DNA from 2 places in the Streptomyces sp. NPDC001070 genome. Region 1 is predicted to be linked to the other one. Evidence: riboswitches for the same ligand, from Rfam matches in the RefSeq annotation. Region 1 holds a riboswitch; the other holds the start of a gene.

What was found. A riboswitch is a leader RNA that binds a small molecule or an ion and turns the genes downstream of it on or off. The one in region 1 is predicted to bind glycine.
Region 2: linked by a shared signal. The riboswitch ahead of gcvT (glycine cleavage system aminomethyltransferase GcvT) and the one ahead of gcvP (aminomethyl-transferring glycine dehydrogenase) in region 1 are both predicted to bind glycine.

The regions. Positions count from the first base shown of each region.
Region 1 covers NZ_JBSFLB010000056.1:19,100-33,209, forward strand. Annotated here, with positions in the region: gene ACWDAS_RS39240 (hypothetical protein) at 1-426, shown strand, start outside; gene ACWDAS_RS39245 (PhzF family phenazine biosynthesis protein) at 607-1,434, shown strand; gene ACWDAS_RS39250 (CPBP family intramembrane glutamic endopeptidase) at 1,468-2,289, opposite strand; gene ACWDAS_RS39255 (glutamate--cysteine ligase) at 2,363-3,859, opposite strand; gene ACWDAS_RS39260 (hypothetical protein) at 4,418-5,008, shown strand; gene ACWDAS_RS39265 (DUF5999 family protein) at 5,258-5,464, shown strand; gene gcvP (aminomethyl-transferring glycine dehydrogenase) at 5,534-8,428, opposite strand; glycine riboswitch at 8,585-8,689, opposite strand; gene ACWDAS_RS39275 (PRC-barrel domain-containing protein) at 8,791-9,171, shown strand; gene ACWDAS_RS39280 (DNA polymerase IV) at 9,084-10,559, opposite strand; gene ACWDAS_RS39285 (MerR family transcriptional regulator) at 10,629-11,252, opposite strand; gene ACWDAS_RS39290 (bifunctional nuclease family protein) at 11,445-11,918, opposite strand; gene ftsR (transcriptional regulator FtsR) at 12,007-12,753, opposite strand; gene ACWDAS_RS39300 (FHA domain-containing protein) at 12,773-13,219, opposite strand; partial or broken gene ACWDAS_RS39305 (zinc ribbon domain-containing protein) at 13,235-13,552, opposite strand; gene ACWDAS_RS39310 (DUF881 domain-containing protein) at 13,706-14,110, opposite strand, start outside.
Region 2 covers NZ_JBSFLB010000004.1:34,843-48,952, reverse strand. Annotated here, with positions in the region: gene ACWDAS_RS06275 (helix-turn-helix transcriptional regulator) at 1-843, shown strand, start outside; gene ACWDAS_RS06270 (malonic semialdehyde reductase) at 1,409-2,002, shown strand; gene ACWDAS_RS06265 (hypothetical protein) at 2,052-2,195, shown strand; gene ACWDAS_RS06260 (L-serine ammonia-lyase) at 2,280-3,662, opposite strand; gene glyA (serine hydroxymethyltransferase) at 3,816-5,087, opposite strand; gene gcvH (glycine cleavage system protein GcvH) at 5,152-5,532, opposite strand; gene gcvT (glycine cleavage system aminomethyltransferase GcvT) at 5,618-6,730, opposite strand; glycine riboswitch at 6,911-7,011, opposite strand; gene ACWDAS_RS06240 (AAA family ATPase) at 7,184-7,861, shown strand; gene ACWDAS_RS06235 (hypothetical protein) at 7,896-8,678, opposite strand; gene ACWDAS_RS06230 (enhanced serine sensitivity protein SseB) at 8,862-9,644, shown strand; gene ACWDAS_RS06225 (enhanced serine sensitivity protein SseB C-terminal domain-containing protein) at 9,717-10,502, shown strand; gene ACWDAS_RS06220 (DUF885 family protein) at 10,633-12,144, opposite strand; gene ACWDAS_RS06215 (ABC transporter permease) at 12,471-13,466, shown strand; gene ACWDAS_RS06210 (ABC transporter substrate-binding protein) at 13,567-14,110, shown strand, end outside.

The DNA of each region.
Region 1 (14,110 bases):
ACGGGCGAGGGGCACCCCGCTCTGCGCGGGTGCGCCGACGTGCCCTGGGCCGATTTCCCCGGCTGCCCCGCCGGGGTTCCCGCCGTCCTCCACGCGCTGCTCGACGAGCGGGCCGGTGCCGAGGCCGCGCGGGTGCTCACCGACGTGCTGATGGACGGCGTATTCCGGTTGGGCGCCGCCATGCCGGCCGCCCTGCCGTTCCTGTTGCGCCTCGCGGCCGACCCGGACGTCAAAGTGCGGTCCGCGCTGCTCGACGTGGTCATGGTGGTGACCGAACTCGCCGAGCCGGTCGACGCCGAGAACGAGCGCGAGGTGCTGCTCCTCGGCTCCGACGCCGACCACCCGGAACGCGCCCGCTGCCGGGCCGTGCTGTCCGCGCACGCCTCCCTGCTGCGCACGCCGGCGGGCGGTGGGGGCCCCTCCTGACGGAGCCCGGGCGCTCGCCGGTGACCGCCGGGACCGTCCCCGCACCGCGTGCTCCTCGCCAAGGGGGCTGCGCCCGACGCCACCTGACGTACGGTCCGGTGTGCGTCGCCGCGGGCGCCGGTCCACTAACGCTCGATTGGCCCTGGCCGGTCCCGTTCCCTCCTCCGTAGGCTCGCCGACATGCGGATTCGAATCGTCGACGCCTTCACCGACCGCCCCTTCGCCGGCAACCCCGCGGGCGTGCTCCTGCTGGACGCGGACACCTTCCCCGAGGACGGCTGGCTCCAGCGGGTGGCCGCGGAGGTCAACCTGTCCGAGACCGCCTTCGCCCACCCCACGCCCGACGCCCAGGACGCGGACTGGGCCCTGCGCTGGTTCACCCCGAAGGCCGAGGTGAACATGTGCGGGCACGCGACCCTGGCCACCGCCCACATCCTGCACAGCACGGGCGCCGCCCACGGCGCGGTGCGGTTCAGTGCCCGCTGCGGCATCCTCACCACGACGGCCACCGATGACGGCACCATCACCATGGACTTCCCGACCGCCCCGCTGACCTCGATCGTCGTCGCGGACGAGATCGCGTCCGCGATCGGCGCCGAGGTGCTGTCGGTGCACGAGACCGGCGACGACGTGGGCGATCTGCTGGTCGAAGTCGCCGACGAGAAGACCGTGCGGGCCCTCGCCCCCGATTTCGCCGCCGTCGCCGCGCTGCCCTCGAAGCGCGGTCTGATCGTGACCGCCGTTGCCGAGTCCCCGGCGACGACCGGCTACGACTTCGTCTCACGGGGCTTCTTCCCCGGCGTCGGCATCGACGAGGACCCGGTGACCGGCAGCGCCCACACCGCCCTGGCGCCGTTCTGGTCGCAGCGCCTGGGCCGCGACGAGCTGATCGGGCTGCAGGCCTCGGCCCGTTCGGGACTGGTCCGCACGGCGCTGCGCCGCGACCGCGTGCTGCTCAGCGGCCGCGCCGTGACCGTGATCGACGGTGAGCTGCACGCCCACCCGTAGCGCTCGCCGGCGCCCCTGCCCGCGGCGCCCGGGTCACGCGGTCGGCAGCCAGCCGACCTTCCCCGCCAGCAGGGCGTATCCCACGAAGGCCACGATGTCGATCAGCGCGTGTGCCGCCACCAGCGGCCCCACCCGGCCCCACCGCCGGTAGAGCAGGACGAAGACGACGCCCATCGCCATGTTGCCGACGAGCCCGCCGACGCCCTGGTAGAGGTGGTACGAGCCGCGCAGCACGCTGCTCGCGACCAGCGCGCTGATCGGCGTCCAGCCCAACTGGCCCAGTCTGCGCAGCAGGTAGCCGACGACGATGACTTCCTCGAGCACGGCGTTCTGGATCGCGGAGGCGATCAGCACGGGGATCTTCCACCACACGTCGGGCAGGGACTCCGGTACGACGGTGAGATTGAACCCGGAAGCGCGTGCGCCCAGGTAGAAGAGCAGTCCGGTGCCGCCGATCGCCGCGGCCACGACGGCACCGCGCAGCAGATCGATCCGCGGGCGGCGCAGGTCGAAGCCGATCACCGGCATGCCGGTGCCCTCGCGGGCCAGCAGGTGGGCGACGAGCGCCACCGGGACGAGCGCGCTGGCGATGCCGAACAGCTGCCAGGCCAGGTCGAGCCACGGCCGTCCGGGCGCCTGGGAGCCGACGAGGGTGGCCGCCTGGTCCTTGAGTCCGCCGGGTTTGGTCAGCGACCCGATGAAGCTGATCAGCGCGGCGAGCCCGCTCGCTCCGAGCGACAGCGCCAGCACCAGGAGGGTCTCGCTGCGCAGCGCGCGCGGAGCAAGCCTCTCCGCCACCCCGGACCCGCCGGCCTCCACCGAATTCCTGTCCACAGATGCCTCCACCCGCGCCATCCTGCCTCATCGGGCCGGTGGCGCGAGCGGGGGCTTGCCCCGTGCCCCGCGGGCGTGCGCGGGCGGGGCGGGCTCAGCGTTCCAGCGGCCACTCGTGCACGGGGGCGCCGCTGTGCATCAGCTCGCAGTAGCGCAGGGTCATCGCGGCCAGTGCCCGCTGCCGGTCCAGTCCGCGGTCCAGCTCCTGGTGGAAGGCGACGGCCTGCCACTCGGCGCCGTTCATGCGGTTGCGGCAGCGGCCCTCGATGATGCCGAGGTAGTGGTCCCGGTCCACCGGGTCGATTCCCCAGGCGTCCAGTCCCGCCGACGCCAGCGGCAGCAGTTCGTCCAGGACGAGCTCGACGGCCCCGATCTCGACGACGCCGTTGCCGCGCCCGGGCCGGGGCCAGTTGAACACCGCGTCGATGCCGTACCGGCAGGCGGCGTCGAAGTTCGCCGCTGCGGCGGCGAACGGCAGCCGGCTCCAGACGGGGCGTGACGCCTCGGCGAGCGAGCGTACGAGCCCGTAGTAGAAGGCGGTGTTGGCCAGGACGTCGGCGACGGTGGGTCCGGCGGGCATGACCCGGTTCTCCACCCGCAGGTGGGGCACGCCGTCGACGACCGCGTAGACGGGACGGTTCCAGCGGTAGATCGTGCCGTTGTGCAGCGTGAGTTCCTTCAACTGCGGCACCCCGCCCTCGTCGAGGACGTGCAGCGGATCCTCGTCCTCGCAGATGGGCAGCAGAGAGGGAAAGTAGCGCACGTTCTCGGCGAAGAGGTCGTACGCGGAGTCGATCCAGCGCTCGCCGAACCAGGTCAGGGGACGCACGCCCTGGGCGCGGTGCTCCTCGGGGCGGGTGTCCGTGGCCTGCTGGAAGAGGGTGGGGCGGGTCTCCCGCCACAGTTCCCGGCCGAACAGGAAGGGCGAGTTGGCGCCGAGCGCGACCTGCGGGCCGGCCACCACCTGCGCGGCGTTCCACACGGCGGCGAAGCGGGCGGGGGTGACCTGGAGGTGCATCTGCATCGAGGTGCACGCGGCCTCGGGGGCGATCGAACCGGAGACGCAGGTCAGCCGCTCCACGCCGGATATGTCGAGGGTGATGTCCTCACCGCGGGCCGCGAGTATGCGGTCGTTGAGCAGCATGTAGCGGTCCACCCGGGAAAGGTTCGCACCGACCAGATCCTGCGCACCGAGGGTGGGGAGGATTCCGACCATCACGATGCGGGCGCCCACCTCGCGGGCCTTTCCCTCGGCATATCCCAGGCCCATGCGCAACTCTTCGGCGAGCCGGTCCAGGACCCGGCCGGAAAGCCGGTGCGGTGCGATGTTCACTTCAATGTTGAACTGTGCGAGCTCCGTCTGGAAATCACGGCTCGCGATGCGCTCGAGCACCTCCTCGTTCATCATGCGCGGCAGCCCGTCGCGGTCCGTGAGATTCAGTTCGATCTCCAGCCCCATGAGATTGCGGGGACGGTCGAATCGCTTCTCCTCCAGCAGTCGCTCCAACCCCAGCAGACACTGCTTCAGCTTCCGGCGGTACCGCTGGCGGTCGGACAGGTCGAACCCCGTGGCCGCGACCTTTTCCCCCATCGGAGGTCCTTCCTCGAGTGAGACGTGATCACATCATGCCCAGCCTCGAGATCGATAAGGCTCCCCCGGGGGCGCCGGGAGCCGCTAAGCTGGCCGCGAGCACCGTCTTGCGGCACATTCCGCGGGCATGGACTGAATTCACATGCCGACGGCGGACGTCTCGTGAAAAACACCGACGAGATTCAGCCATCCGCAGTAACACGGAAAGCGCAGTTCACCGCGTGCGCGACGGTGCAATCGGGGAGCCATTACCTGCTCAGGGTGACCTGGAACCGCCTTGCCCGTAATATCACTGACGGCTAGATGAAACACTGCGCGAACACTCCTCGTATATCCTTCGTTCACAGGCAGAGCCTCCGCGACCCGCCGCGCGCCCGCGACGCACCGGCCACGGGAAGGGATCCGCATGCCCCCGCTGATTCCGCACGCCGCCGCCTCCACGCGCCCCACGGTTCCGTGCTGTCCCGGCCTGCCGCCGTTTCATCTGCTCCATCGCTGACAGTGCTGTCCGCACCCCGCCGAGCACCCCCCGTGTCTCCCCATGAGAGGCCGCCCACCATGCCGCTGCAGGTAGCCCCAGCCCCCGCTCCCGCCCTGCGGAGCGTTCTCGCCGCCCTGAGCTCTCCCACCGCCGTCCGCGAGGCCCGCACCCCCTCGCTGCGCAACGCCTCCGGGCCGCTCGTCGCCGAGCACCCGCTCCCCCTGCACGTCCTCGACCCTGTGATCACCGAACCGGGTGGGCTGCCCCGGGCGCGGCTGACCGGCTGGCGCTTCCACATCCGCACGGGCGAGAAGGTGGCAGCCGCGGGCGAGACCGTGGACACCCCGGACGGCTGGGCGTTCTCGCACTTCTGCGAGGGCCCGTACCTGGCCTCGACCGAGCGCGCGCTGCGCCAGGCAGACGCGCTCACCACCCCCTACCAGCCGCATCTGCTCTCGGTACCGGGGCTGTACATGCTGACACTCTGGCTCCACGGGGACGTCGCGGCGGATGCGGGCACCGCCCAGCCGGCCCCCTCGGATCTGCTGATCCCGCTCGCCCCGGCCCCGCCGGGGATCGCCGCGCACCGCATGCACCGGCTCTCCGACCTGGTGCCGGTGCTGACCCTGCGGCTGGCTCCGCCACCGCTGCTCGGCACCACCGCCTGAGGCTCCCGGCTGGGGCGACCTGCACACGCCTCCGTGACCGTCCGGTCACGGAGGCGTTGCATTGTCCGGGCAACCGCCCGCCAGAGTGAATGCGTCCCCAACTAACGAGGACAGCTCACGCGAAATCCCTGCGGAAATCCCCCAGTAGAGCAACACTGGGACCGACCGACTGAACGGGGGAGCGGCATGACCGAGGTTCCTACCCAAGGCAGCCGTACTTCACACCACTCGCAGCGAAAGACTTCGTCCATGTGCCCGCACCAGCCGCAGTGTCCGTCCGCCGGCAGCCCCGACCGCGAGGCCGCCCACATCATGGCCAGCCACCCCGAGCAGGGCTGGAGCCTGCTGTGCAACGGCGTCCTGCTCTTCGAGGACACCGGTGAGCTCCTCCCCGACGGGCAGATCATCGCCCCGCACCGCCCGCTCGGCAGCGAGCACATCGTCACCGCGGCCTGACCGGGCCGGGAACGACAAAGGGCCGACCCCGCTGGCGCAGCGGGGCCGACCCTTGAGCGTCAACCGCCCTTACACGTCGTACTCGTCCAGCGGCGGGCAGGAGCAGACCAGGTTGCGGTCGCCGAAGGCGCCGTCGATTCGGCGGACCGGCGGCCAGTACTTGTCCGCGGCCGACACACCGGACGGGAAGACCGCCTCCTCACGGGAGTACGGGTGCTCCCAGGCCCCGCCCAGCGCGCCGGCCGTGTGCGGGGCGTTGCGCAGCGGGTTGTCCTCCTTGGGCCACTCCCCCGAACCGACCCGCTCGATCTCCCCGCGGATCGCGATCATCGTGTCGCAGAAGCGGTCCAGCTCCGCGAGGTTCTCGCTCTCCGTCGGCTCGATCATCAGCGTCCCGGCCACCGGGAACGACATCGTCGGCGCGTGGAAGCCGTAGTCGATCAGGCGCTTGGCGACGTCGTCGACCGTCACGCCGGTCTCCTTCGTCAGCGGGCGCAGGTCGATGATGCACTCGTGCGCGACGAGCCCGCCGGGACCGGTGTAGAGCACCGGGTAGTGCGGCTCCAGCCGCTTGGCGACGTAGTTCGCGCCGAGCACCGCGACCTGGGTGGCGCGCTTGAGGCCCTCGCCGCCCATGAGCCGGACGTACGCCCACGAGATCGGCAGGATGCCCGCCGAGCCCCACGGCGCGGCCGAGATCGGTCCGACGCCCGTCTCCGGGCCCGCGGACGGCTGGAGCGGGTGTTTGGGCAGGTACGGGGCGAGGTGGGCGCGGACCGCGACCGGGCCGACGCCGGGGCCGCCGCCGCCGTGCGGGATGCAGAAGGTCTTGTGCAGGTTCAGGTGCGAGACGTCGCCGCCGAAGTGGCCGGGCTTCGCCAGACCCACCAGGGCGTTGAGGTTCGCGCCGTCCACGTAGACCTGACCACCCGCGTCGTGCACCGCGCCGCAGATGTCGCCGATGTGCTCCTCGAAGACGCCGTGCGTGGAGGGGTAGGTGACCATGAGCACGGCGAGCTCGTCGCGGTGCTGCTCGATCTTGGCGCGCAGGTCGTCGACGTCGACCTCGCCGTCGCCGGCCGTCTTGACGACGACCACCTTCATGCCGGCCATCACGGCGCTGGCGGCGTTGGTGCCGTGCGCGGAGGACGGGATAAGGCAGACCGTGCGCTGCGTGTCGCCGTTGGCGCGGTGGTACGCGCGGACGGCGAGCAGGCCCGCCAGCTCGCCCTGGGATCCGGCGTTCGGCTGCAGGCTCACCTTGTCGTAGCCGGTGACCTCGGCGAGGCGCTCCTCCAGCTCACGGATGAGGGTGAGGTAGCCCTCGGCCTGCTCGGCGGGCGCGAACGGGTGCAGCGCGCCGAACTCGGGCCAGGTGACCGGCTCCATCTCGGTGGTCGCGTTCAGCTTCATCGTGCAGGAGCCGAGCGGGATCATGCCGCGGTCCAGCGCGTAGTCGCGGTCGGCGAGGCGGCGCAGGTAGCGCAGCATCGCTGTCTCGGAGCGGTGCTGGTGGAAGACCGGGTGGGTCAGGTAGTCCACGCCGCGCGTCAGGTCGGCGGGCAGCGCGTCCTCGGTGGCGGCGTCCAGGGCCTCGATCCCTTCGGCGTCGACGCTGACTCCGAAGGCGCCCCAGACGGCGGCCAGGTCGGCGCGGCCGGTGGTCTCGTCGCAGGCGACGCCGACCAGGTCGGCGTCGACCTGGCGCAGGTTGACCCCGGCCTCGCGGGCGGCGGCCACGACCTCGGCGGCCCGGCCGGGCACACGGGCGGTCAGGGTGTCGAAGAAGGCGTCGGTGGTCACCTCGACACCGCCCGCGCGCAGGCCCGCGGCGAGGATCGCGGCGTAGCGGTGGGTGCGGCGGGCGATCTGCGCCAGGCCGTCCGGGCCGTGGTAGACCGCGTACATGCCGGCCATGACAGCCAGCAGCACCTGGGCGGTGCAGATGTTGCTGGTGGCCTTCTCGCGGCGGATGTGCTGCTCACGGGTCTGCAGGGCCAGGCGGTAGGCCTTGTCGCCGTCGGCGTCGACGGAGACGCCGACCAGGCGCCCGGGCAGGCTGCGGGCGTGGGCGTCACGGACGGCCATGTAGCCGGCGTGCGGGCCGCCGAAGCCCATAGGCACGCCGAAGCGCTGGGTGGTGCCGACCGCGATGTCGGCGCCGAGCTCGCCGGGCGAGGTGAGCACGGTCAGGGCCAGCAGGTCGGCGGCGACGGTGACGATCGCGCCGAGTCCGCGGGCCTGCTCGACGACCGGCTTGAGGTCGCGGACGGCGCCGGAGGCGCCCGGGTACTGCAGCAGCACACCGAAGACCCCGCGCTCGGCGATCTCCGCCGGGATGCCGTCGCTCAGGTCGGCTACGACGACCTCGACGCCGGTGGGCTCGGCGCGCGTCTCGATCACGGCCACGGTCTGCGGGAAGGTGTCGGCGTCGATCAGGAAGACGCCCTCCTTGACCTTGCCGACCCGGCGGGACAGGGCCATGGCCTCGGCGGCCGCCGTGCCCTCGTCGAGCAGCGAGGCGCCGGAGGTCGGCAGCCCGGTCAGGTCGGCGACGACCGTCTGGAAGTTCAGCAGGGCCTCCAGGCGGCCTTGGGAGATCTCCGGCTGGTAGGGCGTGTACGCCGTGTACCAGGCGGGGTTCTCCATGACGTTGCGCAGGATGACCGGCGGGGTGAAGGTGCCGTAGTAGCCGAGGCCGATCATGGGCCGCAGCACCTGGTTGCGGTCGGCGAGGGAGCGCAGCTCGGCCAGCACCTCGGGCTCGGTGCGGGCGTCGGGCAGGCCCAGGGCCTCGGCGCTCTTGATGGTGTCCGGTACGGCTGCGGCGGTGAGCTCGTCCAGCGAACCGTAGCCGACCTGTGCGAGCATCTTGGCCTGCGCCGCGGCGTCGGGCCCGATGTGGCGCTGCTCGAAGGGGATGCCGCGCTCCAGCTCGGAGAGTGGGATGCGGTTGGCGGTCATCTGCGGAGGCCTCCTGGTCTGACGCGACACGGCCTCCCCCTCTGTCATCTGAACCTGAGAGCTTCACCGCCCCGCACGCGTCGGGACGGCTTTCACCGTCGGTGAGGAAGCGGCCGCGCACGGTTGCGTGCCGCCCTTCCTGCTTTCCAGAGTGACCTCACCCATGCGGTACGGATGCCTGAGAGATTCCGGGGAGGGTTTGCTCCTTCGGCGCCCGACGGGCGGTTCCCCGCACCGTCAGGACTCTCCCGCAAGGGGTCAGCAGCCGCTGTCAGCGTACCAGCGCGGTCCGGAGAGGGGTCATGTGACAGCCGCCACCTTTCGTGCCTAAATAGGATTAATCGCGACCAGTTGGAGGGACCGTGCAGACCGGTATCGATCCGCGCAGCCTGATCGGGCGCAGGGCCTTCGACCGCAACGGGATGAAGATCGGCACCGTCGACGAGGTGTACCTCGACGACGCCACCGGCGAGCCCGAATGGGCCGCGGTGCGCACCGGTCTGTTCAGCCGCGACGCGTTCGTGCCGCTGGAACCGAGCGAGTTCACCGGGGAAGAGCTGCGCGTGCCGTTCGACAAGGCACTGATCAAGGACGCCCCGGACTTCGGTGTGGGCCGCCATCTCTCCCCCGAGCAGGAACTGCAGCTCTACCACCACTACGGCATGAGCGGGCCGTCGCTGTCCGGTCCGGTGCCGGAGCCGCCGCCGGACCGCGACTTCGGCACACTGGCGGGCGACAGCTGACGCGGCGGCCCCTGCGGCCCCGAGGGCACCAGCGGGAGCGGCTCGGACGGCTCCAGGTCCGCGTCGGTCACCGCGAAGGTGCGCACCCGCCCGGGCAAGGCGGAGCCCGGTTCCTCGAAGCGGACGGTGACGCGGCCGACCCCGCTCCCCTGAACCCACCCCGCGCCGTGCTCGGCGTGGCGCACGTCCTGCCCCGCCACCCAGCGCCGCTCGGCCCCCGCGGGCACCGGCGCCGCCCCAGCGGGCACCGGCGCCGCCCCGGCGGCCTGCTCCGCCCCCTCCTCGGCCCGGCCGGCCTCCTCGTCGGCCGCGCTCTCCTCCCGTTCCGCCGCCTGGGCGAACAGATCCTCCTGCGTGAAGTCGGCGAGCCCGGCGACACCGACTCCCAGCAGGCGTACGCCGCCGGTGATGTCGACGGCCTCCAGCAGGCGCGCCGCGGTCTCGCGGACCACCGCGAGGTCGTCGGTGGGGGCGCGCAGGGTCTCGGAGCGGGTGAGCGTGGTGAAGTCGTAGCGGCGCACCTTGAGCACGATCGTGCGGCCCGAGCGGCCCGCGGAGCGCAGCCTGCGCACGCAGCGGTCGGCCAGTCGGTCCACCTCCAGGCGGACCCGCACGCGGTCGGTGAGGTCGACGTCGAAGGTGTCCTCGACCGAGACCGACTTGCTCTCGCGGTCGGCGACCACGGGCCGCTCGTCGATCCCCAGGGCCATCCCGTGCACATGAGTGCCGTGCGCCTTGCCGAGCAGCCGCACCAGCTCGGCCTCCCCCGCCTCCACGACCTCGCCGACGGTCGCGATGCCCGCCCGCCGCAGATGCTCGGCCGTGGCCGGGCCCACGCCGGGCAGCGTGCGCACCTGCATGGGCGCCAGGAGCTCGCGCTCGGTGCCCGGTTCGACGACCACCAGGCCGTCGGGCTTGGCCTGCTCGGAGGCGATCTTGGCGAGCAGCTTGGAGCCGGCTAGACCGACCGAACCGGTGAGCCCGGTCGCCGCCCGGATGTCCGCCCGCAGCCGCTCCCCCACCAGGCGGGGGTCCTCCTCGACGCCACCGGCCTCCAGGTCCACGAAGGCCTCGTCCAGGCTGAGCGGCTCCACCAGTGGCGACAGCCGGGAGAGCAGCTCCATGACGACGTCGCTGATCTGCCGGTAGACCGCGAAGCGCGGCACGAGATACGCGGCATTGGGGCACAGCCGGCGCGCGTGGGCCATCGGCATCGCCGAGTGCACACCGTGGACCCGGGCCTCGTACGACGCGGTCGCCACCACGCCCCGCGGCCCGAGACCGCCCACGACGACCGGCTTCCCCCGCAGACTCGGCTTCGCGGCCTGCTCGACGGCAGCGAAGAACGCGTCCATGTCCAGGTGGAGGATGGTCGGCGCGCTTCTCACAGTCACCGATGGTGCCCCACGGGTCCGACATCCGCCGTACGCCTGTACGGCGGACGGGTGGGGAGTCGTTCAGCCGGCCCGGTTGCGGCGCCGCGCCAGCTCGTCGCCCGGGTTGTGGCCGACCACGGTCTCCCCGGTGTCGACCCGCTCGGAGTGCAGCTGCGACAGGGCGCTCTCGACGTCCCGCCACACCACGCCGACGGCGATCCCGAAGATGCCCTGCCCGCCCTGGAGCAGGTCGACGACCTCGTCGGGCGAGGTGCACTCGTACACCGTCGCGCCGTCGCTCATCAGCGTCATCCGGGTGAGTTCGGCGGGCGCGCTGGACCGCAGGTGCTGCACGGCGGTGCGGATGTTCTGCAGGGAGACACCCGTGTCCAGGAGCCGCTTGACGATCTTGAGGACGACGACGTCCCGGAAGCTGTACAGGCGCTGCGTCCCCGAGCCGTACGCGGGCCGGATGCTGGGCTCGACGAGCCCCGTCCGCGCCCAGTAGTCCAGCTGGCGGTAGGTGATTCCGGTCGCCGCGCAGGCGGTCGGCCCGCGGTAGCCGACGCGTTCGCCGGTCTCCTCCGGTCGCTGCCCAGAGGTGTCGCCCGAACCCCCGCCGGGGGGCGTTGCGGCGTTGCGGGCCAAGGCCCCGCGCATCGGATACGGGCCGCCAAAGGCCGTACCGTCGCCGGTGCTTCTCACGCCGACCTCCCGTCCCTTCGCACCCCTCCAGGCACGCGCACGTGCCATCGGGACTTTCCTTCTCGACGGTAGGCAGTCACTCCGGGTGCGTCAACGATCGCCACGCTCGGCACGCCGAGTGATATCAACCCCTGGAGTGGTTTCCCGTGTCCACCCAGGGGGTACGGCTGGACGAATGGTCCCCGCGGGGCCTTACTGACTGCTCGTACCGAAGTCCTCGGGCGAGATCTGGTCGAGGAACTCGCGGAACTTCTCGACCTCGTCCTCCTGCTCGTCGGGAATGGCGATGCCTGCGTCGTCCAGCACACCGTCGCTCCCGTAAATGGGAGTTCCGGTCCGCAGCGCGAGCGCTATGGCATCCGAGGGACGGGCGCTCACCTCCACGCCACTGGCGAACACCAGCTCGGCGTAGAAGACGCCGTCACGCAGGTCGGTGATCCGGACCTCGGTCAGCGTCTGGCCGACGGCCTCGAGCACGTCCTTGAACAGATCATGGGTCAGCGGCCGCGCGGGCGTCATGCCCTGCTGCGCGAAAGCGATGGCGGTGGCCTCCCCCGGCCCGATCCAGATGGGCAGGTAGCGGTCGCCTCCCACTTCCCGCAGGAGCACAATCGGCTGGTTGGAGGGCATTTCGACCCGGACACCCACGACGTCGAGCTCGTTCACACAGCAACCCTAGGCCGTGCCCGGCAGGTTTGGGTAGTCGGGACGTGCCCGGCCGGTCACCGACCGGGCGTGTCCTGGTCATGCCGGCTCAGAAGAGCCGCACCCTGAGCGCGGCCTGCAGCAGCGCCGCGTGCAGCCGCACCGACAGCGCCGCCAGCTCGCGCGCGGTGGTCTCGGCGTGCGTCCTGGTCTGCGGATTGCGGTGCCTGCGCAGCGGCGCGATCACCTGCTCCACCAGACCGGCCTCGCGGTCGGCGGCCGCCTTCACCGCCCGCAGATGGCGCGGTTCGAGCCCGAAGCGGCCCAGGTCGGCGACGATTTTGGCGATGTTCACCGTTTCGGCGTCATAGTCACCGTCAGGACCGGGCTCCACCAGCCCGTACGCCTCCCACTGCGCCAGTTCGCCCACCTCGGCGCCGGTGGCGGCCAGCAGTTCGTCCTTGCCGATCCGCAGCGGGGCGGGCGGCTCGTGCTCCACCGCGCCGACCTCGATCAGCTCCCGGGACTCCCCGGACGACGAGACGGGCAGCGGGAGCGGTTCGCCGCGGTCGAGGGCGTCGAGATGCTCGCGGATCACTTTCAGCGGAAGATAGTGATCGCGCTGCATGCGCAGCACGTGCCCCAGCCGTTCGACGTCCCGGACGGTGAACTTCCGGTACCCCGACGGGGTGCGCTGCGGTTCCACCAGCCCCTCCGCCTCGAGGAAGCGGATCTTGGAGATGGTGACCTCGGGAAACTCCTCACGCAACTCGTTGAGCACCGCCCCGATGCTCAGCAGCCGGTCGTCCGTGGTGGCGGTGCCGTTGCCGGCACCGCCCGACGGTGTACGAAGCATGAACCTTCCCTCGCGGGGGTCAGGCGCCCCACTGGCTCGCGTAGAAGACCAGTCGGTACTTGCCGATCTGCACCTCGTCGCCACTGGACAGGGTCACCGAGTCGATCCGCTCCCGGTTGACGTACGTGCCGTTGAGGCTGCCGACGTCGGAGACCGTGAAGGTGCCGTCCTGAGCGCGCCGGAACTCCACGTGACGCCGCGAGACGGTGACGTCGTCGAGGAAGATGTCGCTCTCCGGGTGGCGGCCGGCCGTCGTCAGCTCACCGTCCAGCAGGAAGCGGCTCCCCGAGTTGGGACCACGGCGCACCACCAGCAGCGCGGAACCCGGGGGCAGCGCGTCGACCGCGGCCTGCGCCTCAGGGGACAGCGCCGGCAGCGTGGTCTGACCCGTCGCCTCGGCCTCGTAGGCCTCGATCCCGGAGATCGAGATCGTCGACGTGGTCTCGGAGGCACGCTCGGACGGCACTCCGGCACGCAGCGGCGCGCCACAGTTGGAGCAGAAGCGGCTCGCTTCCGCGTTCTGGAACCCGCACCGCGGACAGACCGGCAAGGACCCTCCACCTGTGTTAGAGGCTGATGGTTGCTGGAAACCTATGCGCCCCGCAGCCGCAGGGTCAACAGAAACCGCGCCATGACCGCCCGAAATGTCACCACCCGGAGCAGCGGTCCCGTCACGGAACAGCGGGCGCTCCTCGCCCGGTCCCTCTCCTTGGCCATGCCGCGGTGCCCGGTGACGCGCCGTGGGGCTGTCACCGGCCTGACGCGTACTCTTGCCGAACCACTTACCGAACAACTTCACGGGCGATTCCCCTTGAACGACACAGACCCGCCCGTGGGGCAGGACGAACCCTCAGTCACGACCAACACACAGTTTCTCTCACGCACCACCCCAACGGTGCGGCGACCCCCCGCATTCTCCCGCCCTCCCCCGCGAACCCCACTCGCACCCGCATCACCGGGATGACGACTGAGCGTAGTCAGGCTGCTCCGACGGCCGCAAGGCGTCCACGACGATCTTCTGCGATCGCGTCACATCCGCTGTGGCCTGCTCCTTCTCCAAAGTCTGTACCACGCCGCCGGGAATGTTCAGGGCGGGTTCAAGATCCTGTGGATTACCGATGACCTTGAAGCGGTACGGTTGGCTCACCTTCTGCCCGTCGATCTCCACACCGCTCGAGCCCTGCGTGAAGTACGTGTCGGCCACGACGCGCACGTCGTTGATCTGGATCGCCTCCGCGCCCGCGGCACGCAGCTCCTGGAGCGCGTCGAGCAGCATGTCGGCCTCGACCGCTCCGTGGGAGTCGGTGATCGTCAGCGTGATCCCGGGGCCCTCGACGGCGACCGTGCCGGCCAGCAC
Region 2 (14,110 bases), on a different contig from region 1:
CTGGCCCTCGTCGACACCGCGCGCGGCGATCTCGCACGGGCCCGGGCGCATCTGCGGGCCGCGACGGCCGCCACACCCGGCAGGACGTCCCACGACCCGTGGACGGCGCTCGCCCGCGCCCGGGTCCTGGAGACGGAGGGACGCGCCGCCGCCGCGGCCGAGGCCCTCACCGGCATCCACGCGGGCGACCGCACCGCGTGGCTCCTCGCCCTGCCGCCCGGCCACTGGGCCCGCCTCGTCCGCACGGCACTGCGCGGCGGCGACCGGGCGACGGCCGAGGCAGCGGCGGAGGCGGTACGCGCGGCGGCCGGAGAGGACGCGGGCCAGGGCGTGATCGCCGCCGTACGGGACCACGTCGACGGACTCCTGCGCGGCGACCCCGCGGCACTGGAGGCGGCCGTCGCCGGGCACCGCCGCGCCGGCAGACTCCCGGCGCTGGCCGCCGCCTGCGAGGACCTGGGCACCCTGATGACCGCGCGGGGCCGCGACGCCGACGCGGTGGCGGCGCTGGAGGAGGCCGTACGGCTCAACTCCGGGACCGGGGCCGTCCATGACGCCGAGCGCGTCCGCCACCACCTGCGCGACCTCGGGGTGCGCACCTCCGCGCCGCCCCGCCGGGCGGCCGCCGTCTCCGGTTGGGACAGCCTGACGGACTCCGAGCTCAAGGTGGTGCCCCTCGTCGCGGAGGGACTCACCAACCGGGCCGTAGCCGACCGCCTCTACCTCTCCGTCCACACCGTCAACACCCATCTGAAGCACGTCTTCACCAAGCTCGGCATCAACACCCGGGTCGAGCTGACCCGGCTGGTCGTGGAGCGGCACGGGAGCCCGAAGATCCCTTGAATGGGTGATGCCCCCGTCTGCGGCCCTCCCGATGCTGGTGGTGGGGCGGACCTCCGACCCGGAGGCCGCCCCGTCCAGGACCGGGAGTGATCGACCCATGACGACCCCGCACGGATACCGCGCCCGTCTCCAGGGCGTCGTGGCGGCGGGATCGGCTCCCTACGGCTACACCCTGACCCTGTGGACGGCCACCGCGGTCGCGTCGTCCGCACGGGGCGCCCCCTCGGCCGGCGACGCCCTCGCGCTGCTCGCCGGCGCGACGCTCACGTTCGTCGCGGTGGGTGCCGCCGCGCACGGCGGCCCCCGAAGGCTGCTGACCCGCGCGGCACCGGGGGCGACCCCCGTATGGGCCGCCCTGCACCTGCCCACGGCCGGCCTCGCGGCCCTGCTGAGCCGGCTGCTGGCCCGCGGTCTGTCCCGGTACCTGCTGTGGGGCCTGGTGGGGACGACCGCCACCGCCGTCTATCTGCTGGGCGCCGCCGCCCAGTTGTGGTGCGCCGGTGCCCGTCCCGGCCGTCGCCCCACGCCCCGATCCGTACCACCCCCACCGACAAGAGGAACCGCCATGACGCTCGTGCTCGACTCCGCCGCCCAGGACCTGCTCTTCCGCCAGGCCCGCACCGCGAACACCTTCACGGACACGCCGGTCACCGACGAACAGGTCCAGGACATCTACGACCTGGTGAAGTACGGCCCGACCTCGATGAACCAGCAGCCCCTGCGGGTGGTCCTGGTCCGCTCCGGCGACGCCCGGGCACGCCTGGTGCAGCACCTGGCCGAGGGGAACAAGAAGAAGACCGAGACCGCGCCGCTGGTCGCCCTGCTCGCCGCGGACAACGAGTTCCACGAGGAACTGCCCACGGTCTTCCCGCACTTCCCGCAGGCCAAGGACGTGTTCTTCGCCGAGCGCTCGGTCCGCGAGCGGTCCGCCGCCCTCAACGCCGCCCTCCAGGTGGGCTACTTCATCATCGGCGTCCGCGCCGCCGGCCTCGCCGCCGGCCCGATGACCGGCTTCGACGCCGAGGCCGTCAACAAGGAGTTCTTCCCCGACGGCGACCACTCGGTGCTGGCCGTCGTCAACATCGGCAACCCGGGTGAGGACGCCTGGTTCGCCCGCAGCCCGCGGCTGGGCTACGACGAGGTCGTCACCACGGTCTGACCCCCGGCGCGAGGCGGCGGTTTCGACACCGCCGCCCACGACGCCGGCCGTGGGCGGCGGTGTCCTCGTCGCGGTGCTGCCGGCCTTCGCCGCCGCGGCCTTCCGCCGGCCCCCCACCGGCCCCACCGGGTTGCCCCTTCCCCTGCGCTCCGGCGCCATCATCGCCCGCGGCGTCGTCCTCACCTACCGCTGACGCGGGCGTCCCCGTCCCCGGCGCCGCCTGGCATCATGCCCTGCCACGGGGAGGAGGCGGTCCCGTGCCCCGGCGCCCGGCATGTCAGCACTCGATGACGTTGACCGCGAGCCCGCCCCGCGCCGTCTCCTTGTACTTGACCTTCATGTCGGCCCCGGTCTCCTTCATGGTCTTGATGACCTTGTCGAGGGAGACGTGGTGCCGCCCGTCCCCGCGCATCGCCATGCGCGCGGCGGTGACGGCCTTGACCGCGGCCATGCCGTTGCGTTCGATGCAGGGGATCTGGACCAGGCCGCCGACGGGGTCGCAGGTGAGGCCAAGGTTGTGCTCCATGCCGATCTCCGCGGCGTTCTCGACCTTCTCCGGGCCGCCGCCCAGGACCTCGGCGAGGCCGCCCGCGGCCATGGAGCAGGCGGAGCCGACCTCGCCCTGGCAGCCGACCTCGGCGCCGGAGATGGAGGCGTTCTCCTTGAAGAGCATGCCGATCGCGCCCGCCGCGAGGAGGAAGCGGACGACGCCGTCCTCCTTCTCGGCCTCCGTCGACTGCCCTGCGACGAAGTTGACGTAGTAGTGGAGGACGGCCGGGATGATGCCGGCGGCGCCGTTGGTGGGGGCGGTGACGACCCGGCCGCCGGCGGCGTTCTCCTCGTTGACGGCCATGGCGTAGAGGGTGACCCACTCCATGGCGTGCGCGGCCGTGTTGCCCTCGGCGCGCAGCTGGCGGGCGGTGGCCGAGGCGCGGCGGCGGACCTTGAGGCCGCCGGGGAGGATGCCCTCACGGCTCAGGCCGGCGGCGACGCAGTCCTTCATGACGCCCCAGATCTCCAGCAGGCCCGCGCGGATCTCGGCCTCGGAGCGCCAGGCCTTCTCGTTCTCCAGCATCAGCCCGGAGATGGACAGCCCGGTCTCCCGGGTGAGCCGCAGCAGCTCGTCGCCGGTGCGGAAGGGGTACTTCAGCACGGTGTCGTCGAGCTTGATGCGGTCCTCGCCGACCGCGTCCTCGTCGACGACGAAGCCGCCGCCCACCGAGTAGTAGGTCTTCTCCAGCACGGGCACGCCGGCCTCGTCGTACGCGAAGAGCGTCATCCCGTTGGCGTGGTACGGCAGCGAGCGGCGGCGGTGCAGGATCAGGTCGTTGTCCGCGGCGAACGGGATCTCGTGGGCGCCGAGCAGGCTGATGCGGCCCGTGCTGCGGATGAGCTCGACGCGCTCGTCGGCGGTGTCGACGTCGACGGTCCGGGGGGAGTGGCCCTCCAGGCCCAGCAGCACGGCCTTGGGGGTGCCGTGGCCGTGGCCGGTGGCGCCGAGCGAGCCGAACAGTTCGGCGCGCACGGAGGCGACGCCCGCCAGCAGGCCGTCGTTCTTCAGGCGCTGGGCGAACATCCGGGCGGCGCGCATCGGGCCCACGGTGTGGGAGCTGGACGGGCCTATGCCGATCGAGAAGAGGTCGAAGACGGAAATGGCCACGGTGCGATGACTCCTCGGGTTCGCGGACCCCGTTGTCCGCGGGCGGCCGGCGGGGTCGCCGCCGGGTGGTACGTGGGCGGCGGTGGTGCGCCGCGCTTGCTCCAGTGTGCGGGACCGTCCTCACGGCCGGTCCCGCACACCGGGTGATGCTCGCTACTTCAGGCCGGGGTACAGCGGGTGCTTCTCGGCGAGCGCGGTGACCCGGGCACCGAGTGCCTTGGCCGCGTCCGCGTCGAAGCCCGGCTTCAGGGCCTCGGCGATGATGTCGGCGACCTCGCGGAAGTCCTCCGCGCCGAAGCCGCGGGTGGCCAGCGCGGGGGTGCCGATCCGCAGGCCGGAGGTGACCATCGGCGGGCGCGGGTCGTTCGGGACGGCGTTGCGGTTGACCGTGATGCCGATCTCGTGCAGCCGGTCCTCGGCCTGCTGGCCGTCGAGCGCGCTGTCGCGCAGGTCGACCAGGACCAGGTGGACGTCCGTGCCGCCGGACAGCACCGACACGCCCGCCTCGGCGACGTCGGCCTGCGTCAGCCGCTCGGCGAGGATCTTCGCGCCCTCCAGGGTGCGGACCTGGCGGTCCTTGAACTCCTCGCTCGCCGCGACCTTGAAGGCGACCGCCTTCGCCGCGATGACGTGCTCCAGCGGGCCGCCCTGCTGCCCGGGGAAGACCGCCGAGTTGATCTTCTTGGCGAGCTCGGCCTTGCTGAGGATGACGCCGCCGCGCGGGCCGCCCAGCGTCTTGTGCGTGGTCGTGGTGACGACGTCCGCGTAGGGCACGGGGGAGGGGTGGAGCCCCGCCGCCACCAGGCCCGCGAAGTGCGCCATGTCGACCATCAGGTAGGCGCCGACCTCGTCGGCGATCCGCCGGAAGGCCGCGAAGTCCAGCTGACGCGGGTACGCCGACCAGCCGGCGATGATCAGCTTCGGGCGGGACTCCTTGGCGAGGCGCTCGACCTCGGCCATGTCGACCCGGCCGGTCTCGGCGTCCACGTGGTAGGCGACCACGTTGTACAGCTTGCCGGAGAAGTTGATCTTCATGCCGTGGGTCAGGTGCCCGCCGTGGGCGAGGTTCAGACCCAGGATCGTGTCGCCGGGGTTCAGCAGCGCGAACATCGCGGCCGCGTTGGCCTGCGCGCCCGAGTGCGGCTGGACGTTGGCGTGCTCGGCGCCGAACAGCGCCTTGATCCGGTCGATCGCGAGCTGCTCGACGACGTCGACGTGCTCGCAGCCGCCGTAGTAGCGGCGGCCGGGGTAGCCCTCGGCGTACTTGTTGGTCAGCACCGAGCCCTGGGCCTGGAGCACCGCGACCGGAGCGAAGTTCTCCGAGGCGATCATCTCAAGGGTGGACTGCTGGCGGTGCAGTTCGGCGTCGACGGCTGCGGCGACGTCGGGGTCGAGCTCGTGCAGTGAGCTGTTGAGAAGCGACATCAGGGGGGTCATCCGTCCGGAGGTCGGAGTGGACAGGGCGGAGCGGTCGGGAGGTCCCGAGCGGTCAGTTGCCGGTGAAGGCGGTGTACTCGTCCGCGGAGAGCAGGTCGCCCGGCTCCTCGGACACCTTCACCTTGAACAGCCAGCCGCCCTCGAAGGCCGCCGAGTTCACCAGCGAGGGGTCGTTGACGACGTCCTCGTTGACCTCGGTGACCTCGCCGGAGACCGGGGCGTACAGGTCGCTGACCGACTTGGTCGACTCCAGCTCACCGCAGGTCTCGCCCGCGGCCACCGTGTCGCCGACCGCCGGCAGCTGGACGTAGACGACATCGCCGAGGGCGTTCGCCGCGTGCTCGGTGATGCCCACCGAGGACACACCGTCCGCGTCGGCGGCCGAGACCCACTCGTGCTCCTTGCTGTACCGCAGCTGCTGGGGGTTGCTCATGGCGTGAATTCTCCTGGATGACGGTATGTGCTGGTGAACGACTGTCTTGACAGGTGGGACGGCTGTGCCGGATGTGACCGGTGCCTCAGCGCTGCCGCTTGTAGAACGGCAGGGCCACCACCTCGTACGGCTCATGCGTACCGCGGATGTCCACGCCCACACCTGAGGTGCCCGGCGCGGCGTGCCCGGCGTCCACGTACGCCATGGCGATCGGCTTGCCCAGGGTCGGGGACGGGGCGCCCGAGGTGACCTCGCCGACCACCTCGCCGCCGGCCACCACCGGGTAGCCCGCGCGGGGGACCCGGCGGCCCTCGGCGACCAGGCCGACCAGCTTGCGCGGCGGCGCGGCCTCGGCCTTGGCGGCGGCCTCGGTGAGCGCCTCACGGCCCACGAAGTCACCGGGCTTGTCGAACTTCACGACCCGGCCGAGCCCGGCGTCGAAGGGGGTGAGCGCGGTGGTCAGCTCGTGCCCGTACAGCGGCATGCCCGCCTCCAGGCGCAGCGTGTCGCGGCAGGACAGGCCGCACGGCACCAGGCCGGCGTCCGCGCCCGCGTCGGTGAGCGCCTGCCAGAGCTTCTCCGCGTCGGCCGGGGCGACGAAGAGCTCGAAGCCGTCCTCGCCGGTGTAGCCCGTACGGGCGATCAGCGCGGAGACGCCGGCGACGGTGCCGGGCAGGCCCGCGTAGTACTTGAGCCCGTCCAGGTCGGCGTCGGTGACCGACTTCAGGATGCCGGGGGACTCCGGACCCTGGACGGCGATCAGCGCGTACGCGTCCCGGTCGTCGCGCACCGCGGCGTCGAAGCCGGCCGCGCGCTCGGTCACCGCGTCGAGGACCACCTGGGCGTTGGAGGCGTTGGCGACGACCATGTACTCCTCGTCGCCGAGGCGGTAGACGATCAGGTCGTCGAGGATGCCGCCGTCGGGCGCGCAGATCATCGTGTAGCGGGCCCGGCCCACGGCCAGCGCCGAGATGTGGCCGACCAGCGCGTGGTCCAGCGCCTCGCCCGCGGCCGGACCGGTGACCGTGATCTCGCCCATGTGGGACAGGTCGAACAGGCCGGCCCGGGTCCGCACGGCGGTGTGCTCGTCGCGCTCGCTGGCGTACCGCAGCGGCATGTCCCAGCCCGCGAAGTCGGTCATCGTGGCGCCGAGGGCGCGGTGCAGCGCGTCCAGTGCGGTACGGCGGGGTTCACTCATCGGGCGGGCTCCCAAGGCAAGGAAAAGGAAGGTAAGGCGATGACGGGGGCTGGTCCTCCCCATCTGTCATCGGAACCTGAGAGGTTCACCTGGACCCTCCGAGCGGAGGAGTCCCGGCTTGCACCTTGGGTGGGGCGGCACCCCCGTGACCGGGAGGGCTCGCCCGCTTTTCAGATGTGCCTCGAACGCGCGGTATCTGTGCCTGAGAGATTCAAGGGAGGACTTGCTCCTTCGGCGTCCCGCCCGCCGTAGCGGTGCGGAAGCTCTCCCGCGCGGCCTCGAACGGCCGATATGAGATTGAGGCCGCCATCATTGCACGGGCGCCCGCCGTTGTCGCGATCGCGTGCCGGATGTCCCGGTCCGGTCCCGATCCGGTAGTAACGCCGCCGTTTCTCTGGGTAGGAAAAGACACAGGATTTACCATTTCTTGAACGTCGGACCCGGAGGGCAACTGTGCGGTGGCAGAGTGCGTACGCGGCGGCCGGGGGCCCGGCCGTGTCCCGGCCGGTACCGGCGCGGGCCGGGGAGGCGCGCCGCAGGGGCCGCGCCGTGCGGCCGCGCCGGCTGCTCGATCTGAGGCGGGGACGGAGGCCGGTGCGCACCCTGTGCTACCCGCAGGGTGACGTCCTGGTCGTCTCCGGTCTGCCGGGCGGCGGCAAGAGCACCCTCATGCGGCGCGCGGCGGCCGAGGCCCGCCTGATCGACTCGCAGGACGTACGGGAACGGTGGCAGACGCGTATGCCGCGGCTGCTGCCGTACGCCGTCTACCGTCCCCTGGTGCGGGTCGCCCACTACGCGGGGCTGTGGCAGGCGCTGCGCTCGGGCGACAGCGTCGTCCTGCACGACTGCGGGACCCTGCGCTGGGTGCGCTCCTGGGTCGCCCGCGACGCGCGGCGGCGCGGACGGGGGATGCACCTGGTGCTGCTTGACGTCCCCGTGCGGACCGCCCTGGACGGGCAGCGCGAGCGCGGGCGGGGGGTTTCGGCGTACGCCATGGCCCGGCACCGCAACGCCTCCCGGCGCCTGCTGGCGGAGGCGGAAGCGGGCCGGCTGCCCGGCGCGTGCGTCTCCGCGGTGCTCCTGGACCGCGAAGCGGCCCGGGAACTCGAGGCCATCGACTTCGACGGCTGAGCGACCGGGCCGCGACGCGGGAGGTGCGGTACCGCTAGGGAACCTGCGGTTCCGCGGGGCCCTGCGGCGCCGGCGGCGCTTCGGGCGGGAGCTGCTCCCCCTGGTCGTTGAGGGGGACCGGCGGCGCCTCGGGCGGGAGCTGCTCCCCCTGGTCGTTGAGGGAGACCGGCGGCGTCACCGGCAGCGCACCGGTCAGCAGCTTCGGCACCGCCAGCAGCAGGGCCTGCAGGTCCGAGACGACCTTGGACACGCCGGCCGTCACACCCGCGAGGTCCTTGGCGACCACCTTGGCCAGCAGGTCCGTCACGTCGGCGATCAGCTGGTCGAGCGCGGCCTTGACGTCGGAGGCGGGGTCCGCGGCACGCCGCTCACCCTCACCGCCGCTCTGGGGATCGACGGCGGACGGGTCACCCGGCTGGCCGGGGTCCCCGGGCTGCAGGCCCGGCTGCGCAACGGCCGGGTCCTGGGCCGACGGGTCTATGTCGCCGGGAGATACCGCACCAGCCTGGTCGAGGACCGAGGCCAGCTGGCTGCTCGCCTCCTCGAGACCCTTGCGGAGGTCCTCCAGCTTGGCCGAGTCGGGGCTCTCGGCCTGGGCCTCCTGGGTGAGCTTGGCGCCGATGGACAGCGTGTCACCCAGCTTGGCGATGAGTTCGGCGTTGCCCGTGTCCGCCCCGCGGGCGGCGAGGTGCTCGACCTGGACGGCCGCGCTCCGGGTGGGGGCGTGGGCACTCGCGACACCGCCGGTGAGGCCCATCGTCAGCGAGGCGCAGACCGCCGCCGCTATGAGGGTGGAGTTGGTCCTGGTGATGCGCATGTTGAGATATCTCCCAGTTGAGGGTTTTCTCCTTGCCCGTCCTACCTTCGGAAACGATGTGACGCTTCGCAACCGGACGATCGCACCGCGTGACGGATGCGGGATGCGGGGGTCGCTTCCGCCCGCCGCCGGATAGGGTTTCCACCGAGGGCACCACCACAGGAAATTGCGAGGCGAGACGCAGTGAACATCCCGGGGCAGCGGATACCGGACGGCTTCGCCCCGCCGGGCCACGGCGCGGGCGGCTGGCCCGCCAACGAACTCGAGGAAGTGCTCTCCGCGGCGCTCGGCGACCCGGGCGCCACGGCACGCGTCCTGGAGGTGCTCGGCCGCTCCGAGTTGTGGATCCCGCTGCCGAACGGCGGCGGCCCCGACAGTCCGGACCTCGATCTGCCGACCATCGAACTCGACGGCGGCGTCTACGTCCCGGTGTTCAGTTCCGAACAGCAGTTCCTCGGCGCCGGCTCCGGCATGAGCTTCGCCGTCGCCCCCGCCCGCGAGTTCGCGCGCGGCCTGCCCCCGCAACTGGGGATCGCCGTCAACCCCGGTGGAGCGGTGGGCATTCCGCTGCCGCCCGCCGCCGTCATGGAGCTGTGCCGCACCGACCGCGAGCCCGGCACCCCGACCGGCGCCCGGGTCCGGCTCTGGGAACCCTCGCCCGATCAGGAGCCGGTGGACTTCCTGGCCGCCGCCGCGGGAGAGTTCGCCGTCACCCCCGTGGTGCTCTCCGCCCGCCGCGCGCTCGCCAGTGTCGAGGGCGATCCGGCCACGCTCTTCATCGGCGTCGAGCTCGACCGCTGGCAGGAGGACGACCGCGCCGCCGCCATGGCCGCCCTGGGGCGGGCGCTCGGCGCCGTCCCCGTGCCGTGGCAGGTGAACATCGTGCTGCTGGACGTCGCACAGGACCCCGTCGGCGACTGGATGCTCGAGCGCGTGCGACCCTTCTATGTCGGCACGGGCGCATAACCTTGGTTCGGCACGCGAGGCATTCGGCGAAGCAGACGACGCGGACAACGCGGACGCGGGAGGGCGGGACACGTGAGCGCGGGCGTGGGAGGAGGCGGGGGGCTGGAGCATGCGCTCCGGCAGGTGACGCCCGGTAGGTACGACGCCTACGAGAACCTGCTGCGGACCCTCGCCGACAGTCAGGTGTGGATGCTGCTCTGGCAGGGCTCACCCGGCGGGGCCGACGCTCAGTACGGCAACATGGAGGTCGCGGGCCACGGCTACGCCCCCTGTGTGACCTCTCCGCAGGAGCTCGCCGCCAGCGGCTGGAACCGGGCCCACGAGGTGGTCTCCGGCCGCGAGATCGCCACCTCGCTCTTCCCCGACCGCTGGGGCCTGTGGCTCAACCCGCACGCCCCCGGCGGCGGTGTCGGCGTCCCCTGGCTCGATCTGCGGCGGGTCTGCCTCGGGCTCGACCGGGCCCCGGCCGGGCCGCTGCGGATCGGTGAGCCGGCCCTCCAGATCCCCCAGTACTACGCCCTGTTGTGCCAGCAGGCCCATCGCACCCCGGCCGTCCGCTCGCTGCGGCGCGCCTGGGTCCAGCCGGCGGTGGGCGAGCCGTACCTCGCGATCGGCGTCGACCTCTACGACGCGGGCCCGCAGGCCGCCGAAACGGTGCGCCTGATGATGCAGTCCGCCCTCGGCGCGGTGCCGCAGGGGCTGCCGGTCGCCACGGTCGCCCTCACGGACGAGTACGACCCCGTCGGGATGTGGATGCGGGCCTCCGCTCAGCCCTTCTACTCCCGGGACGCCCACGGCGCGCCCGGCGCTCCCGGTGTCCCCGGTACGACGTACGGCTGGGCCCCGCAGCCCTACTGACCCCGTCCCCGCCGCCCTGGCGGTTTCCCGCCCCTGGCGACTTCCCGGCCCCGCCCCGTGCCGATCAGGGGCACCCCTGCAAGGGAATCCGCAGGGGCAGCGGTGCCGCACCCGGCAGCGCGAGGTGCCCTCAGAGGATCGCGTCGACGAGCCCCAGGGGCGGACTGCCCAGCTCCAGAAGTGCCCCGTGGAACCGCTGCAGCGAGAACGCGGGGCCCCAGGAGCGGCGGGCCCGCTCACGGAGCCGCATGATCTCCAACTTGCCCCAGGTGTAGCGGCCGTACGCCGCGTCGAAGGTGCCGCGCCGGGCCTCGGAGGCCGCGCCGGCCCGCGCGAGGTGGGCGTCCCGCATGAACCGCTGCGTGGCCTCCTCCAGCGTCATCGCCCCCGTGTGCAGCCCGATCGCGCTCGCGAGCCGGGTGACCCGTACGAGCGCCTCCAGGGCGACGCCGATCGCGAAGCGGGGGTCGCGGGCACGGAAGCCCTCCTCGAGGCAGACCTCCTCGACGTAGTGCGCCCAGCCCTCGCAGAAGGACAGGGAGTGCAGAACGCGGCGCACTTGCGTCGGCGCGTGCCGCAATGCCCGGCCGTGGGCGAAATGGCCCGGTGCCACCTCGTGCACGGTGATCGCCGGCAGGCTCGTACGGCTGAAGACCGAGAGCCACTCCTCGCGTTCCTCCTCCGGCCAGTCCGGCTCCGGCGGGGTGACGTGGTACCAGGATGCGGAGTCGGCCTCCTCCGGGGCCGCCCAGGTCATCATCGCCATGGACCAGCGGCGTGACGGCGGCGCGGGGCCGACCAGGCAGTCGCCGTCGAGCCAGGGCACGAGCCCCCGCTGCCGGGTGAACTCGATGACCTCGTCCGTGAGCCGGGCGGCCTCGGGGATGACCCCGTCCGCGTCCGGGTGGTCCGCGAGCAGCCGCGGGATGAGTTCGTCGACCGTGGCCGCCGGGTCCAGCCGCCTGCAGGACTCCGTGAGCAGTTCGGTGAGCCGGTCCCGCTCGCGCTCGGCCTCGTCGGCGAGGGCCGACAGGTCCACGCGCATGCCTTCCTGACTGCCCATCAGGAGGGCGAGGGCCTCGCCGCCGAGGCGGGGATCGGGGTCGCCGGTCTCGGCGGCGCGGGCGATGTGGTCGACCAGCCGGGCGTGCGCGGCGAGCGCGGGCCCGGCCTCCGGTTCGCGGTCCGGGTCGAGGTCGGCGGCCAGGCCGCGGACCGCCCCAAGGAGTGCGGCGGCGACCGGCGCGCTCACCCGGTCGAGCGATGCGATGGCCGCGTCGACGGCGTCCGGCCACTGCTGGAGGTGGCGCCTGCGGGCCTCCGCCAGCTCCTCGCGGGGTGCGTACTCGCGGTCGTAGGCGGTGAGTTCGAGATTGGACAAATGCGGATATGGGTCGCGCCGGTGCAGTTCGAGCTCGCCGTACTGGATCTTGAGAGTGTCCTCGAAGACCGACAGGTGCCGTTCGTCGTGAGGGTCGGAAAGGGCCGGTTCGCGCAGTCGGGCGTGGGCGAGCGAGGACAGGCCGCGGCGCACGCCGTCGGGCGACAGGTCCTGCACCCGGCCGTCGTACTCGTGGAGTCCCGCCATCTCCCTGACCACGGGGACCATCAGGTCGCACACCGAGCGAAGGCGATCGTTCATGGCCTCGACGGTAGCGACTCCCGTTGCCTCCCCGCGATCTGTCAACGCGCGTAACACTGCGGTAATAACGGACGAAGGCTCACCACATCACGGTTGCGCATCGCTTCCCTGTGAGGTCTGGCGCGTGATCCATGCCCCATGAAGACTCGCGCTCCAAGGCGGCTCTCACGTCGCCTTAACGATTCATCACAAACACAACACACACAGCCAGGCCCCATCGCACCACCATCAAAGAGCTCCGCCCGACATGGTCGGCCCGCTCCGTCGACCCGGGCGGACGACCAGGCGAAGCCGGCCACCGCCGGCAGGGGGATGCGCGAGGAGAAATGACAGCACCGCTGCACGACACCGCTGCCGCCGAGACGGCACTGCCCGACGTCACCGCCGATGTGCCGGCGAAGGCGATCGAGGGGCGCTCACCCGGCCGGATCGCCTGGATGCGGCTCAAGCGGGACAAGGTCGCGCTTGCCGGCGGATTCGTCGTGATCCTGCTCATTCTTATTGCCGTATGCGCACCCGTGCTGGTGCACTTCTTCGGCCATGACCCGAATGAGTTCCACGAGAATCTGATCGACCCCGACCTCGGCACGCCCAAGGGTTCCTTCGGCGGCATCAGTTCGGACTTCCTGCTGGGTGTCGAGCCGACCAACGGCCGCGACGTCTTCAGCCGCATCGTCTACGGCGCGCGGATCTCGCTGCTCGTGGCGTTCCTCGCGGCGATGGTGTCGGTCGTGATCGGCAGCATCCTCGGGGCGGTCGCCGGCTACATGGGCGGATGGGTCGACTCCGCGATCAGCCGGCTCATGGACCTGCTGCTGGCCTTCCCGCAGCTGCTCTTCACCATCGCCCTGGTCTCAGTCGTTCCGGACTCGGTCTGGGGCCTGACCGGCTCGGGCGTCCGCATGGGCGTGCTGATCGTGGTCATCGGCTTCTTCGGCTGGCCCTACATCGGCCGCATCGTCCGCGGGCAGACGATCTCGCTGCGGGAGCGCGAGTTCGTCGAGGCGGCCCGGAGCCTGGGGGCCGGGCGGCTGCACATCCTCGGGCGGGAACTGATGCCCAACCTCGTGGCGCCGATCCTGGTGTACACGACCCTGATCATCCCGACCAACATCCTGTCGGAGGCGGCGCTCAGCTTCCTCGGCGCCGGCGTCAAGCCTCCCACCCCCTCCTGGGGCAAGATGCTCTCCGACGCCGTGCCCATCTACCAGGCGGACCCGACCTACATGGTGGTCCCCGGTGTGGCGATCTTCATCACCGTACTGGCTTTCAACCTCTTCGGGGACGGGCTCAGGGACGCGCTCGACCCCAAGGGGAGCTGAGCGCCGTATCCCAGCCGCCGGTCCAGCCGGACGGCCTCTTCAAACCGGATGACGCGGGAACCGCGTCACGGGCAGTTCAGATCACGGAGGTTGTACAACAGTGAATCGCAGAGGCAAAGTACTCGGGGCGATCGCGCTTGCCGGAGCCCTGTCGCTGACCGCGGCGTGTGGGGGTGGAGGATCCGACGACAAGAAGACCTCCAGCGAGGGCGCCGGCTTCGACGCGGGCACCAAGGGCAAGGTGCTCAACGCGTCCGACAAGAAGGGCGGCACCCTCAAGCTCTGGTCGCCCCAGGACGTCGACTTCCTGGACCCGGCGCGCGCCTACTACGGCTTCGTGTGGGACATCCAGCGCCTCTACGTCCGCCAGCTGCTGACCTACGACTCCAAGCCGGGTGAGGCGGGCAACAAGCTCGTTCCCGACCTGGCGAAGGACATGCCGGAGGTCACCAACGACGGCAAGACGTACACCTTCCACCTGAAGGACGGCGTCAAGTTCGACGACGGTACCGACATCACGTCGAAGGACATCAAGTACGGCATCGAGCGAGTCTTCGCCCAGGACGTCCTCTCCGGCGGTCCGGTCTACATCATCGACCAGCTGGACCAGGGCCAGAAGTACCCCGGCCCGTACAAGGACAAGG